Regions from separate parts of the Arthrobacter sp. MMS24-S77 genome, predicted to be linked through region 2. Evidence: predicted binding sites of a transcription regulator. Region 2 holds the regulator's gene; the other holds the start of a gene.
The links. The regulator HrcA, encoded in region 2, represses chaperone genes, less so after heat shock. The targets are predictions, from matches to a motif close to TTNGCACTCGNNNNNNNCGAGTGCNAA.

Region 1 (7,123 bases), 930 kb from region 2:
CCGGTTGCCCGCAGGATTGACTAAGACGAAGAACAATTTTCCCCGAGTGGAAGCTCCTGCCAGGATTTCGGCCTGTTGCGGATTTGCGGCGACAACCACGAGGCCGTCGGACTCGTTCGTACCTAGCCACTGGTTGGCCTTGACTCCTTGTGCGGACGTCCACAAAACCGGGACGGATGCAGCCAGGAGTTCGGATTTCTTGCCGGGCCCCTCAAGTCCATCAGCCGCCGTGAGCACGACGTTGACCAACTGGCCCGGCGAAACAAGTTGGATTGAAGCGGGATCGGCCATGCGCAGTGGAACGGCTGCCGCTGCGGGCGCGGCGCCGGTCAGCAGGCCTGGACCCAGGAATTGGGCGTCGGTGGGGACCTGCCCTTTCTGAAGAGGCGAGGCAAGCTGCTTTCCCCGGTATCCAATGCCAGCGGTGAGTGCTCCGGCGGGAGCTCCGCCCGGAAGAACTTCGAGAGGCTTGAGGTCGGAATCTGCCAAGGTGGACCCGGCCGGAAGATCCCTGGCCGCGGCGAGAACCATCACCCGTTGTTCAGAAGCAGGAGTTAGCTGGTGCACCGTGATCCCGGAGGCCACACACAGCAGGAGTGCCACCACGAGGCGGCGGTTGCGGTTCAGCCAGTTGCCGAACCTGTGGTGGCTGGAATGTCCCGGGGAGCGCCAGGGCGGCGGGCAGAGCTTAGGGGCAGCGCCGGAGCACTGCGAGGGCGGGCTCTGGCGACGGGCGCGAGGCGGCTATTGCCTGGAATCGAAGAAGAGCCCGTTGAATGGGGCCCTTGGGTTACAAACGGGGTGGGTGGCATGCTGCCACGCTAACCGGGCTACTAGTCCGGTGACAGGGCCTTAATGAGCTATGTGGAAAAGCGGAATCAGCTGGCCGCAGTTGCCGGAACTGACGCTGGGGCCGGGGATGCGGCCGGCGCGGCAGGAGCAGCCGAAACGGTGCTTCCCTTGGAGTCCCGGGAGTCCGTACGGTAGAAGCCAGAACCCTTGAAGACGACGCCCACGCTGTTGAATTTCTTGCGCAAGGATCCTTGGCATTCGGGGCAGTCAGACAGGGAGCTGTCTGTGAAGGCCTGAACAATGTCAAAGGCGTGGCCGCAGTCTTTGCAGGCATAGGCATATGTGGGCACTGGTGGATCCTCCTCCGGGACGAACTACAGGTCCCGTGCCGCCATGGCGGATTGTTCCATCCATTAGCAGTCCCAGGGCCTGAGTGCCAATTCTATCATCCGACGTCGGGGTCGCCGCCAGAGAATGCCGCCAGAGAATGTGGTGGAGGGAACAAACGCAAGCCCTGATCAGTCGCCCCGCGAAAGTCTGACGATGCGGCGGGGAGTGAGTGCCTCAGCCACAGGCTTATCGAACGGTTCCGCGGGGATGGTTCCTGCAGGCAGGACCTCGTCGTCATATACGACGGCGACAGTCGGGGGGCGCTGCCCGTCTTCGTCTAGTTTGTCGAGGAGCCGGTCGTAGTATCCGCCGCCCTGGCCAATGCGGTTGCCTCCCTCGTCGACGGCAGTAGCCGGAAGGAAGATTCCGGTCGCGTCCCTGACGACGTCGCTGTCGAATCGTTCGCCTACCGGCTCATCAATGGGGGCATACCTTGAGCGAACAAAGGCCGTCTCCGGCGTCCAAAACACCCAGCTTAGGCGCCGTTCCGGTTCACAGACCGGAAGAAGAATCCTGTGCCCGGCCGCATGCAGTGCCTCAAGCAAGGGCATTGTTGGCGGTTCGGCAGCCACCCCCACATAGGCGGCAAAAGTCGCCGGTTTCCCGTGGGCAACAGCATCCGCCCATGAGAGGCCGCGGTGGGCAATCCCGGTTCCGGCGTCAGCACGCTGTTGCCCTGTCAGGGCGAGCCTGCGGTTGCGGTTCTCCCGACGGATCTCGTCTTTCAAAGTCACTTTTGCTCCAGTTCTTGCGTCTGTCCGGCGCCTGGGATCCGTAAGGAACGGCGAGCTCCCTTCCATCCAACAGCGTCCCTTTTTGCCTATTGTCCAGTTCCTTCCGTTAGATTAGTCCGGTGACTTCCAATAACTGCGCTGTCCGCAAGGCCGTTATCCCTGTTGCCGGGCTCGGCACAAGGTTTCTACCTGCGACAAAAGCCATGCCCAAGGAGATGCTCCCGGTAGTCGACAAGCCGGCCATCCAATATGTTGTCGAAGAAGCCGTGAGCGTGGGCCTCAATGACGTCCTCATGATCACGGGCCGTAACAAGCGTGCCTTGGAGGACCACTTCGACCGTGTGCCGGCCTTGGAAGCGACCCTGGAGGCCAAGGGAGACACCACCAAGCTGGATTCCGTGCAGGCCACTAGCAACCTCGGTGACATTCATTACGTTCGCCAGGGCGACCCCAAAGGTCTGGGGCATGCGGTGTTGCGTGCCAAGCAGCACGTTGGGTACGAACCTTTCGCAGTCCTCCTCGGTGATGACCTCATTGATGCGCGGGACACTCTCCTGAGCGACATGATCGAGGTCCAGCACAAGACCGGTGGATCCGTGGTAGCCCTCATTGAGGTCGAGCCGTCCCAGATCAGCGCCTATGGCTGCGCGGACATCGAGGACATCGGTGAAGATGGCTATGTCCGCATCAAGCAACTTGTGGAAAAGCCTTCTGTCGATGAAGCTTCGTCCAACTTGGCCGTGATTGGCCGCTATGTGCTTCACCCCTCGGTATTCGACGTTCTCGAGCGGACCGAGCCTGGCCGTGGAGGAGAGATCCAACTGACGGATGCCCTTCAGGTTCTGGCTGCCGGGGAGGGCGAAGGCAGCGGTGTCTACGGAGTTGTCTTCCGCGGCCGTCGGTACGATACCGGAGATAAGCTCAGCTACCTCAAGGCGTGCGTCCAGCTTGCGTGCGACAGCGAAGACCTCGGGCCTGGCCTGCGTGAGTGGCTGCCCGGCTTTGCCGCCGGTCTCAGCAAGTAGCTCCTCGTGTGGGGATCGGCCATTTGGCCGGTGACGCTTGAATGTGGCGACCTCATGTTGCGTCCCATTCGCTACCGGGACAAGAAAGAATGGACCGAAGTCCGCTCGCGCAATAGTGATTGGCTGGCTCCCTGGGAGGCTTCCAACCCGGCACCAGGTGGCCGCCTGCCAAATTATCGGCAGATGGTCGCTTCCCTCAAGCTTCAGGCGCGGCAGGCTAGCGCCCTTCCGTTTGTGATCACTGAGCGCATTCCCGGGTTCCAGGAGCCCAGGATCGTAGGGCAGCTGACGGTCTCTTCCATTGTTTGGGGATCGGCGATGACCGCCACCCTTGGCTACTGGGTAGATCAGGCGCGGGCAGGACGCGGGATTGCTCCCACCGCGGTTGCCTTGGCAACCGACTACTGCTTCGCGACCCTCGGCTTACACCGGATGGAGATCAACATCAGGCCCGAAAACGGGCCGAGCCTGCGCGTTGTTGAGAAGCTTGGATTCCGTGACGAGGGACGCCGCGAGCGTTTCCTTCACATCAACGGAGAGTGGGCTGACCATAGAAGCTTTGCGCTGACCTCGGAAGAGATCCCGGGAGGCTTGCTGGCTGCTTGGCTTGGACACAAAGCCAATTAGTCCGTTTGGGTGAATGACTGTCATAAATCCATTGATTTGCCGACTCTCCGACGACACACCGCGGGCAATGCGGTGACCCCTGCGTATTTGCTTCTACGGTTTTGATTGTGGACTTCCCTCTCAGCAGCTCAGTGATATTGGTGATTGCTGTGGCGCTGTGGATCGTTTGGGTTGCGCCATACATATTGCGGAACCGCCGCCTGCACGTCCAGGTAGCCGGTGACGTGCCAGTGGATGACAGTGAAGATGACGCTCACGAACTGCAACCCGGGGTGGTTCTGTCAATCGCCCCTCGGCAGGAGAAAGCAATGGAAACCATGCAGAGCACCGCAACCGCATTGCCCAAGGAATCCGCCGGCTCCGGCGAACGGCGTGATGCTGCAACGGATGCCGCGGTCTTCAAAGTCAGATATGGGCGCTGTGCGCTTGCCCTAGCTGGCCTTCTCCTGCTGCTCACTGCGGCCGTTTCCGGTGTCCTGCGTATTCTCGGCCTTGTTTCCGGCTGGCTGCCGCTGGTCTCCATAGTTGGTGTTGTTGGAACTGTCTTCGTGCTCCGCCGCCTGGCCATCAGGGACCGCAGGACGAAGATGAACGCGGCCTTCCGCAACGCAATGAGTCCCGCCGTTGAGAATCCCGGCGCGACCACGAAGGCAGTGGACCGCCCGGCGACCAAAATCTTCGATGCGGAAGCCCACTCCCGCGAAACGAACCGCCTGACCGCCGTCGAACTTCGTCAGGCCGCGCTCAACGTTGCCGTCGCTGCCGGCGACAACACAGTCCGGTTTGCAGACGGGTCCAAGGAATCTGAGTGGCAGCCGGTGGACGTGCCCAAGCCAACGTACGTTGACGCTGCAAAGGCCCCGCGGCCGGCTCCGGAACCGCTCGATTTGCCTGAGGCTCCCAAACCCATCGGCAAGCCCACGTTGAAGCAGACCAGCGCACCGTCCGCTGGCACCTCGATCCAGGCGCAGCACGTCAAGCCTCAGAGCGCCCTCAGCAACCTTGACGACGTCCTGCAGCGCCGCCGGGCGTAACCGCCTATGACTTCCGTCTGCGTAGCAGGCGGCACTGGGCAGGTGGGCCGTGAAGTCGTCCGTTTGGCGCTCGACGCCGGACTCGACGTGACGGCGCTGAGTCGCCGCCCGCCGTCGGGCACGGCAACGGCTCATCACGACGGCGCCCGCTACTTTCGGGCGAACGTCACGACGGGCGCTGGCCTGGCAGAAGCCCTGCAAGGGGCCGACGTCGTGATCGACTGCCTGGAAGGGCAGTTCGGCAAAGCGCGCAAGAATTTCGCCGACGGCGGCGCACGCCTGCTCGCCGCGGCCACCGGTGCGGGCGTCCGCAAGGCGGTCCTCCTCTCGATCATCAACTGCGACAAGAGCAATGCCGCCTTTTACGTCTCCAAGGCCGATAAGGAGCGCGTGTATGCGCTGTCGTCGCTTGGGACTGTCGTAGTGCGGGCCACCCAATTTCACAGCCTCGTGGCGGCGGTTTTCCAGGCCGGGGCGAAAGTGCGCCTCATTCCGGTCTTCAAGGGCGCGCGCTTTCAAACGATTTCCCCGTCCGACGTAGCTTCTGTGTTGCTTGCCGAAGCCTTGGAGGAGCCTTCGGTTGTCCAACATCGGACACGAACAATCGGCGGCCCGGACATCCGGACCATGCGTGAACTCGCTGAGACCTGGCGATCGGCTACGGGTCACGCCGGAAGGATCGTTGAGGTTCCGTTGCCCGGGGCGATGGGCAAATTCCTTCGGAGCGGGCTGAATTTGGTGCCGGGCGAACGGACCGGGACAGACACGTTCGAGTCTTGGTTGGCAAAGCGCCAAGATAGTTTGTAGCCTAGGGGCACTGGCATCACGCAGTTGACCAGGGGCTATAGCTCAGTTGGTAGAGCGCTTCGTTCGCATCGAAGAGGTCAGGAGTTCGAATCTCCTTAGCTCCACAGTGAAGGCTGACATCAGACAACAACGTCGACGGACCGCACATAGCAAAGCGTCAAGGGGACTCGACCTTTCAGGACAGTTTCGAAGCATGTATAGAGCGACCCCAAAAGCTGCTAAGAGCGACGACCAATAATCTGTGTCTACCGCGGCGACCCAAATACGCCGCGGTGGGCGTGAGTAGTTCGGCTGCGGGTGATCCCAAGGATTCCTCATCCTCACGCCCGAATCGATAAGGCCCTGCGTACCCGTGTCTGTTGACACGGGTAAGACCTGGATCACGACCCTGGTGGGTAGGTCCTTATATGGCGCAGGTTTCCGGCCTTCGATGTGGTCGACGACCTCCAGGAGCCGTGTACGGATGGCATCTCCGAACGGGAGGACCACGCCCTTCCGGGCCCCGGGCACCACATCGAGAACCTGCTCAACGCTTTCGGTCATGCTGTTTGCGGGAGAGCGCCTCGGCAAATCCGAGAGGCTCTGAGCCCTGTCTGCTGGAAGGCTTTCCGGGGGTTTAGATGGGGAGTCCGTCGTCGACTGGCAGGGGTCAGTGTGGCCGATTTTTGCGGAGGTATTCCCGCAGTCCGGGGATGGCGAAGTCGGTTTTTCCGTGGCCGATTGATTCGATGAGGCCTGCGGCGAGGAGTCTGGTCCGGTATTTGGCCACGAGAGTGGGCCGTGAACCGGTTCGCTGGACGATGTCCCCGGCCGTGGAGGGTCCGTCGTCGATGGCCATGGCGTGCAGGATCTCCTGGTCTTTGGCGGATGCCGCGGCGAGGGCGGCTTCGATGACGACGCGTTCGTTGCGTCGGATGGCGGCGGCAATTGCCCGGTCGACGGCGGCGGAGGAGAGGTCGCCGTTGTTGTTCTCGGCCTCGCGCCAGAGGAAGTAGCCGACCAGTTGGATGAGGAAGGGGTAGCCTCCGGTGGTTGTCGCTGCCTTGTGCACCAGGTCCGGGTCGATGGTGATCCCGGCAGCGGCGAAGGTTTCCGTGAAGGATGTCTCGACGTCGCGTACCGCGGCGGCATGGAGATCGATCTTGTCGGCTCTGCGAAGGAATGTTGCCACGCCCTCGTTCAGGAGGTCCGATACGGCAGAGGGAAGGCCGGCGAAGATCAGTGCGATGGGCAGCCGGTCTTGGATGAAGTGCTGGACGTTGGCCGCCAGCTGGGCCAGTTCGGCTCGGTCGGCGGCATGGATCTCGTCGACGGTGATGAGGAGCCCGGTCCCGCGTTCGTCGAGAAGCTTCAGGAGTGTTTCCCCCAGTTCCCACCAGTCCACCTGGCGTTCGGGCGAAAGTTGGGACGTGACACTGAACCCGGCAAGGGAAATCCCTGTGATACGACGGCGGGATTCGGGTTGGTCGCCAAGCTCCTGGGTGAGCCGGCGCATTTTTTCGCCGATTCGGCCCATGAAGGTTCCGGTCGCGGTCTCCGCCACCACTGCCCATCCGTGCTCCTGGGCCAGGTCATGGGCCGCCCCCAGCATGACCGTCTTGCCGATGCCGCGGGCACCGGTGAAGATGGACAGGAGTCCAGGGGCTCCGGAGCCGAGCCTAAGGCCATATTCGAATTCATCCAGGAGTCCGGAGCGGCCGATGACTTCCGGTGG
Region 2 (7,123 bases):
TTTTCGTCCCAAATGCTGTAGGCGGACACAATATCGGCGACCAGCCGGTGCCTGACGACGTCGGAAGCGTCCAACATCGTGAAGTTCACGCCGTCGATCCCACTGAGGATTTCCTGGACGATGCGCAGGCCGGAAGTGGCTCCAAAGGGCAGATCCACCTGGGTGACATCCCCCGTGACTACCATCTTGGAACCGAAACCAAGGCGCGTCAGGAACATCTTCATCTGTTGGGCGGTTGTGTTCTGTGCCTCATCAAGGATGATGAAGGCGTCGTTGAGCGTGCGGCCGCGCATATACGCAAGTGGCGCTACTTCAATGGTCCCGGCAGCCATGAGGCGCGGGATCGATTCCGGGTCCATCATGTCGTGCAAAGCGTCGTACAAAGGTCGCAGATATGGGTCGATCTTGTCGCTCAGCGTTCCCGGCAGGAAGCCGAGGCGCTCCCCTGCCTCGACGGCTGGCCGAGTGAGGATGATGCGGCTGACTTCCTTGAGCTGCAACGCCTGCACGGCCTTGGCTACGGCCAAGTACGTCTTGCCGGTGCCCGCGGGACCGATCCCGAAGATCACGGTGTTGTCGTCAATGGCGTCGACGTAGCTCTTCTGGTTCAGCGTCTTGGGGCGAATGGTGCGTCCGCGGCTGGAAAGGATGTTGTGGGTCAGCACTTCCACGGGATTTTGGAGGGACTGGCTGCGCAACAGGGAAACGAGCTGTTGGAGTACGTCCGGGGTGATAACCGTTCCCTTGCCCACCAAACCTCGGACCTCCTCCAGGAGGCGCATGATCCGGGGAACATCGTCGGATGGTCCGCTGAAGGAGAGTTCGTTGCCGCGCACATGGAAGTCGATGCCGGGGAACTGGGCTTCAATGTAGCGCAGTGCCTCGTCATGACTGCCGAGGGTCTGAACCATCTGATCAGAGTTGTCGAAAACAACAACTTCCGTCCGGGCGCCCGGGACAGAGTGTGCGAACTCGGCCGGACCTGTGTCAACGCTGCCGGCCCTGGGCCGCCCGTTCAATGATTCTGTCATAGTGCTGGCCTTGCGGCCTGTGCTCCTCCGGCTTGGTTATGTCCATCGATTTGCTCCGATTTCCGTTCGCTGGATGGGCGCAGGATCGCGGGCCTCGGATTGCTTCCAATCCTACGCCAGCCAGTCTGGAGGGTGGTTCCAGACCATGCGCGGGAGAGCCGCACGCGCCCGATTTCCGCCGCTTTGGTATCAACTCCGTATCGACCTCGTATCAATCGCATTGCAGTTGCCGTCGGAGGGTGGAAACGCCAGCAAGCGCCGCAGGGACTATGACAAGCTGATTCATGGGCAAAATGCCCTGCACCCGGTCTTCGGGCGTATGACTCCCCGCACGACAGCGGCCGATACGAGCAGGAATCCACTATTACCAGGCCAGCCGGCATTCCAGAGGACACACGCATCCGGAGACGTTCCGCCATGCTTGTGTCCGCGCTGTCGGCTGCCTTTATTCTTTCAGGTTGCGTTGCTGACCGTTCGGAACAGGGATCAACGACGCCGGTCCCCACTCCGTCCGCCGCCCTGCAGGCGGCACCCGCCACCAATGCGCCGCTTGAGACAACCCAGGCGTCAAACAAGATTCCGGTGTACTGGATCGGTCGTAGCGACACGGATATCTTCCTGTACCGCGAATTTCGTGACAACCCGGGCAACGAGAACCCCATCACCACTGCCCTGCGGATCATGATGTCCCAGAAGCCGTTGGATCACGATTTCTTCACGCCATGGCAAAATCCGAGCGACCTTGCGACCTCGATTTCCGGGAAGAACGTAGTCACGGTCGACGTTTCCCGCGACGCGTTCAATTCCAACCTCGACGCCGGAATGGCGCAGCGGGCGGTCCAGCAACTCGTCTACACCGCTACCGCTGCTGCGGCTAGCTCAGGGTTGATCGACTCCGGACAGCTGATCAAGGTGACCATCCTGGTCGACGGGCACACGGATTACATGGCGTTCGGCCAGGTCAAGCTAGGTGATCCGATGGTCCGGGACGCAACTATGGTGGCACCCGTTTGGATCATTGACCCGCAGGAGGATCTGACCCTCCCTGCTGGTCCGGTCAAGTTCAATGGGCGTAGCACGGACCCCTCGAAGAAACTGCATTGGCAGATCCTCCGCGAGAACTCAAGCGGCGAGAAGACATCGTACCTGGCCGGCCAGGCCACCGCTTCGGCCGTACCGGGGCAAGGTGGCGCCTTCAACTTCACTGTGGGCCTCGGAGACGGCCGCTACGAGCTGCGCGTTTCCATGGTGGGTCCCGGCGACGCCGACGTCTCCACGGACACCCGTTCTTTCAACGTCCGCTGACCAGGTACGTGGACCGCTAGCCCTGCGACGGGCTAGGCGACGTGGGCAGCGCCCCGGCGATTTCCTACCAGCGCCCCAGAATGTCGCTGGCCAGCACGACGGCGGCCGGGCCCGCGGTCGATGAGCGTAGTACGTGGTGCCCCAAGAGAGCGGTGACAGCGCCGACGTCGCTCAGTTTGGTCACTTCGCGCGGCGAAATGCCGCCCTCCGGACCCACGATGAGCAGGACCTCGCGCCCCGCTCCGGAGTCATGGCCAGAAAGCTGATCGTGCCACTTCTCCAGAACATCCCGCAGCGGGCGCTTTGCATCCTCGTGCAGGATGATCGCCAGATCAGCCGCGGCAACAGCCGCCGCCAAGCCCGAGCCGTCGACGGCGGCACGCACCTCCGGAATCCACGCGCGCCGCGCCTGTTTGGCCGCTGCAGTGGCCACGGATTGCCACTTCGCGTGGGCTTTGGCTGCCCGCTCCCCCTTCCAACGGACAATGGAACGTTCCGCCTGCCAGGGCACCACGGCGTCGATCCCGAGTTCCGTTGCCGTCTCGACGGCGAGCTCATCGCGGTCCCCCTTGGCGAGGGCCTGGACTAGAACGAGCCGCACAATAGGCTGGTGCTCCTCCTCGACAGCGGAGGCAAGGACTGTCAGGGTTCCCTTCCCGGACTCGGTCACTGTACCCGTAAGCCGCTTTCCGGCGCCGTCGGCAATGTCGACCGCTTCGCCGATTTCCAGGCGCTTGACGGTGACAGCATGCCTTGCCTCGGCGCCGTCGAGCACGAACGTGTCACCCGGCCCGAGCCCGTCAAGCGTCCCGGCGGGCGTGAAAAATACGGGGTTGCTCACCGCTACAGGTTACCGAGCTTGTCCCGCAGCTTCGCGAACATACCGCCGCTCGCTACGAGCTTGCCCTCGGTGAACTGTTCGCCGCGCAATTTGGCAAGCTGGCGCAGCAACTCTTCCTGCGCCGCGTCGATCTTCCCGGGCGTCTCGACGTGCAGGTGTACCTTGAGGTCTCCCCGGCCGTAACCGCGGAGATGGGTGACGCCGAGTCCACGCAAAGTGATGACTTCGCCGGATTGCGTGCCGGCCTTGACATCAATCTCCTGGGGACCATCGAAGGTATCCAGCTGCAGCTCGGTACCCAATGCCGCGGCGGTCATGGGGACGCTCAGGGTTGCGTGAAGATCATCGCCCTCACGTATGTAGGTGGAATCAGTGTTGACGCGGATCTCCACGTAGAGATCACCGGAAGGGCCGCCCGCGGGACCTGCTTCGCCTTGGGACGACAGCTGGATCCGCGTTCCGGTAGCCACTCCACCCGGCACTTTGACGGTGAGCGAACGGCGGCTGCGGATGCGGCCCTGGCCGCTGCACTCATTGCAGGGATCTTTGATGATCGATCCGAAACCTTCACATGAACCACACGGTGCGGAAGTCATGACTTGGCCGAGGATCGAGCGGACTGCGCGCTGAACCTGACCCGAGCCGCCGCAAATGTCGCAGCGCTCCGGGTGGGTGCCTGCCCGGCAGCATGAGCCTTCGCATGTGGGACAGACGACCGCGGTATCCACTTCAAGCTTCTTGTTGACGCCGAAGACGGCCTCGCGCAAATCGATGCGGACACTGATCAGGGCGTCCTGGCCTCGGCGCATACGTGATGCCGGTCCCTGCATGCCGCCGCCACCTCCGCCGAAGAAGGTGTCGAAGATGTCCTGGAACGCGAACCCCTGGCCCGCGTAGCCTCCACCGAAGCCGTTGTCGGTGCCGTTCTCGTTGCCCGTGGCGTCATACACGCGGCGCTTCTGGGGGTCGGAGAGGACCTCGTAGGCGTGGGTCACGGCTTTGAATTCCTCGGCGGCGCCTTCCCCGGGATTCACATCGGGGTGCAGCTTACGGGCGAGCTTTCGGTAGGCCTTCTTGATCTCCTCGCCGGTTGCTTCCGGTGAGACGCCCAGAACGTCATAGTGGCTGCTCAAAGTCGGTATCTCTTCCTTGTTGTACTGCGTTTCTTGCGAGACGGTTTCCGGCCGCGGCTGTCAGCCGCCCAGAATGCGGGAAAGGTAGCGTGCGACGGCGCGGACGGCCGCCATGGTGTTGGGATAGTCCATCCGGGTAGGACCAAGAATGCCGATCTTGGCGCTGCTTCCCGGACCATAGCCGGTGGCGACCACCGATGCTTCGGAGAGACCGTCGTAGGGGTTCTCGCGGCCAATGCTCACGGTGACTCCGCGGGGGTCTTCGGCCATGTCCGAGAGCAGGCGCAACATGACCACCTGTTCTTCGAGGGCTTCGAGGACCGGTCCGATGCTGAGCGGGAAATCCACGTTGGACCGGGCCAGGTTGGCTGTGCCTGCCATGACTATGCGTTCGTCCCGGCTTCGGTCAGCCAGCCTTTCCAAACCGTGGGCGAGGACACTGGCAAGGCCTCGGAGCGCCGGCGGGCACAGGGCAACTACTGACGGCAGGACCTGCGGCATGAGGTCAAGCTGCGAGCCGGCAATGCTTCCAAGGAAACGCGTACGCAAGGCCATAAGCTCGTCGTCCGTGGCATCCGCCGCTGCGTGTACCACGCCCTGCTCCACTTTGCCCGTATCGGCGATAAGTACCACCAAGACCTGGCGCGGAGCCAGAAGCACGAACTCAATGTGCCGTACGCGGGCGCGGCTCAGGTGCGGGTACTGCACGACGGCGACCTGATTGGTCAGTTGGGACAGGAGCCGAACGGTGCGCTCAAGGATGTCCTCGACGTCGTCGGGTCCCTCAAGCAACGAGTGGATGGCCCGGCGCTCGGCGGCCGAAAGCGGTTTGACCTGGGAAATACGATCGACGAACAGGCGGTAGCCCTTGTCCGTGGGGATGCGGCCGGCACTGGTGTGCGGTGCGGCAATGAGTCCTTCTTCTTCCAGGAGGGCCATGTCGTTGCGGATGGTGGCGCTCGACACTCCCAAATGGTGCCGTTCTACCAAGGCCTTGGATCCGACGGGCTCGCGGGAGTGAACGTAGTCCTCCACGATGGCGCGCAACACTTCAAGCTTGCGTGGTTCGCTCACTGCCCACCTCCATTCAACAGCCAGTGCTGAACAGTTACTACTCAGCGACCTGATTTTCAACAATTAGCACTCAACATGCCCAAGTGCTAACAAGTCTAGTATGAGCCACCACGTTGTTAGCATTGGTACCGCTCGCGGCGAACATGATTCCCGCGCGGTCCGGCGGAATGTCCGTGACTGTCATTGATCCCTTAGCGCAAAGTGGTGTGAAGACCGTGTCTTACGACAATTGGGGCCCGCAAGACCTTTCCTCGCCTGCCAAGCGGCAGCTGCCCGAGGTCCCCGTTGAGCGCGGGATGGTTATCGAAGACGTGCAGTCCGGTTGGGTCGGGGCCGTGACCAGGGTGGAAAAGTCTGGCGGCATGCACATTGTGGTGCTGGAAGACCGCCGGGGAAAGAACAAGTCGTTCCGGCTCGGCTTTGGATTCCTTCTCGACGGACAACCGGTGAAACTTCTTCCGCCGGCGCCACGTGTGGCGGCCGGAGCGGTTGCCGGGCAAACAGGCAGGACCGCTTCGGGATCCGTCCGGGTTGCCGGCCAGCGCGCGCAAGTCGCCAAGGCAAGTCGGATCTGGGTGGAAGGCAAACACGACGCCGAACTCGTGGAGAAGGTCTGGGGAGATGACCTCCGGGTGGAGGGAATCGTCGTCGAACCCCTGCATGGCGTTGACGATCTCAAGGCGGCGATTGCCGAGTTCTCTCCCGGCCCGGGCCGCAGGCTCGGAGTCCTGGTAGATCACCTGGTGCCGGATTCGAAAGAGTCGCGGATTGCTGCCGACGCCATGACACTGCCCGGCGCGGCAGGAAACGTCCTGATCGTGGGCCACCCCTATGTGGACGTCTGGCAGGCCATCCGCCCCAAGGTCCTGGGGATCGAGCAATGGCCCACTATCGCCCGCGGGACTGATTGGAAGACCGGCATCCTGAAGTCCTTCGGCTGGCCGCACGAGACAGCAGAGGACGTAGGGCTGGGCTGGCAGAAGCTTCTCGGCGCCGTCCGCAGCTACGCGGATTTGGAGGCCTCCTTGCTGGGACGGGTGGAGGAAGTGATCGACTTCCTGACCGTACCCTGACTCCTGGTCCGGTGGTTGGTCCCCTGATGCCGGCCGAGCAAGTATTCTGGGACAGCAACACTGCACCGATAGACACTCGAAGGAAGAAACTGTGGCAGACAACGCTCCTGACGAACGGGACGGCGCCCCGGGCCAGTCCCAGTACCACGGCGTTCCTGCCAATGCGCTGCCCTTGACGGCCTCCGAAGACAGGCAGTGGGCCACCCTGGCGCATTTTGGCGGCATCCTTGGGTGTGTGCCCTCGCTCCTGATCTACCTGATTTTCCGCGAACGTGGCCCGTTCACGGCACAGGAATCCAAAGAGGCGCTGAACTTCACGTTGCCTCCAACGATTGCCGCAGTGCTCGCCAACATCCTGGTCTTGCTCCCGGTGGTTGGAAACCTGTTCGCGGTTCTGGCCACGGCAATTTGGGTCGCTGTGACCTGCTTCTCGGTCTCGGCCGGCATCCGTGTCAACCACGGGCAGCCGCACCGCTACCGCTTCAACCTGCGCTGGATCAAGTAGCCGCTGCTCCCCGGCGCGCTGGTGTTCGGGCCAGCTAGTGCTTGCGCCAGCAGGCTACTCCGGGAGGATGCGGCGCACCACGGCGTCAGCCAGTAGCCGCCCCTTGAGCGTCAATACCAGCCGTCCTTGGAACGCCGCCGCAGGCTCAACCAGGCCGTCCG

Region 1: ACX5I4_RS15525 (FmdB family zinc ribbon protein) is a predicted target of HrcA. The motif match lies at 1,206-1,232, and genes of this name have one in related genera.

What each region holds. Positions count from the first base shown of each region.
Region 1 covers NZ_JBTZRN010000001.1:3,390,099-3,397,221, reverse strand. Annotated here, with positions in the region: gene ACX5I4_RS15530 (RcpC/CpaB family pilus assembly protein) at 1-606, opposite strand, end outside; gene ACX5I4_RS15525 (FmdB family zinc ribbon protein) at 879-1,142, opposite strand; gene ACX5I4_RS15520 (5-formyltetrahydrofolate cyclo-ligase) at 1,311-1,916, opposite strand; gene galU (UTP--glucose-1-phosphate uridylyltransferase GalU) at 2,036-2,941, shown strand; gene ACX5I4_RS15510 (GNAT family N-acetyltransferase) at 2,996-3,568, shown strand; gene ACX5I4_RS15505 (hypothetical protein) at 3,697-3,825, opposite strand; gene ACX5I4_RS15500 (hypothetical protein) at 3,877-4,602, shown strand; gene ACX5I4_RS15495 (SDR family oxidoreductase) at 4,609-5,409, shown strand; tRNA gene ACX5I4_RS15490 (tRNA-Ala) at 5,441-5,513, shown strand; gene ACX5I4_RS15485 (ATP-binding protein) at 6,059-7,123, opposite strand, start outside.
Region 2 covers NZ_JBTZRN010000001.1:2,464,098-2,471,220, reverse strand. Annotated here, with positions in the region: gene ACX5I4_RS11270 (PhoH family protein) at 1-1,031, opposite strand, end outside; gene ACX5I4_RS11265 (GerMN domain-containing protein) at 1,449-2,336, shown strand; gene ACX5I4_RS11260 (16S rRNA (uracil(1498)-N(3))-methyltransferase) at 2,401-3,177, opposite strand; gene dnaJ (molecular chaperone DnaJ) at 3,180-4,310, opposite strand; gene hrcA (heat-inducible transcriptional repressor HrcA) at 4,371-5,384, opposite strand; gene ACX5I4_RS11245 (DUF3097 domain-containing protein) at 5,600-6,457, shown strand; gene ACX5I4_RS11240 (DUF4870 domain-containing protein) at 6,549-6,962, shown strand; gene hemW (radical SAM family heme chaperone HemW) at 7,017-7,123, opposite strand, start outside.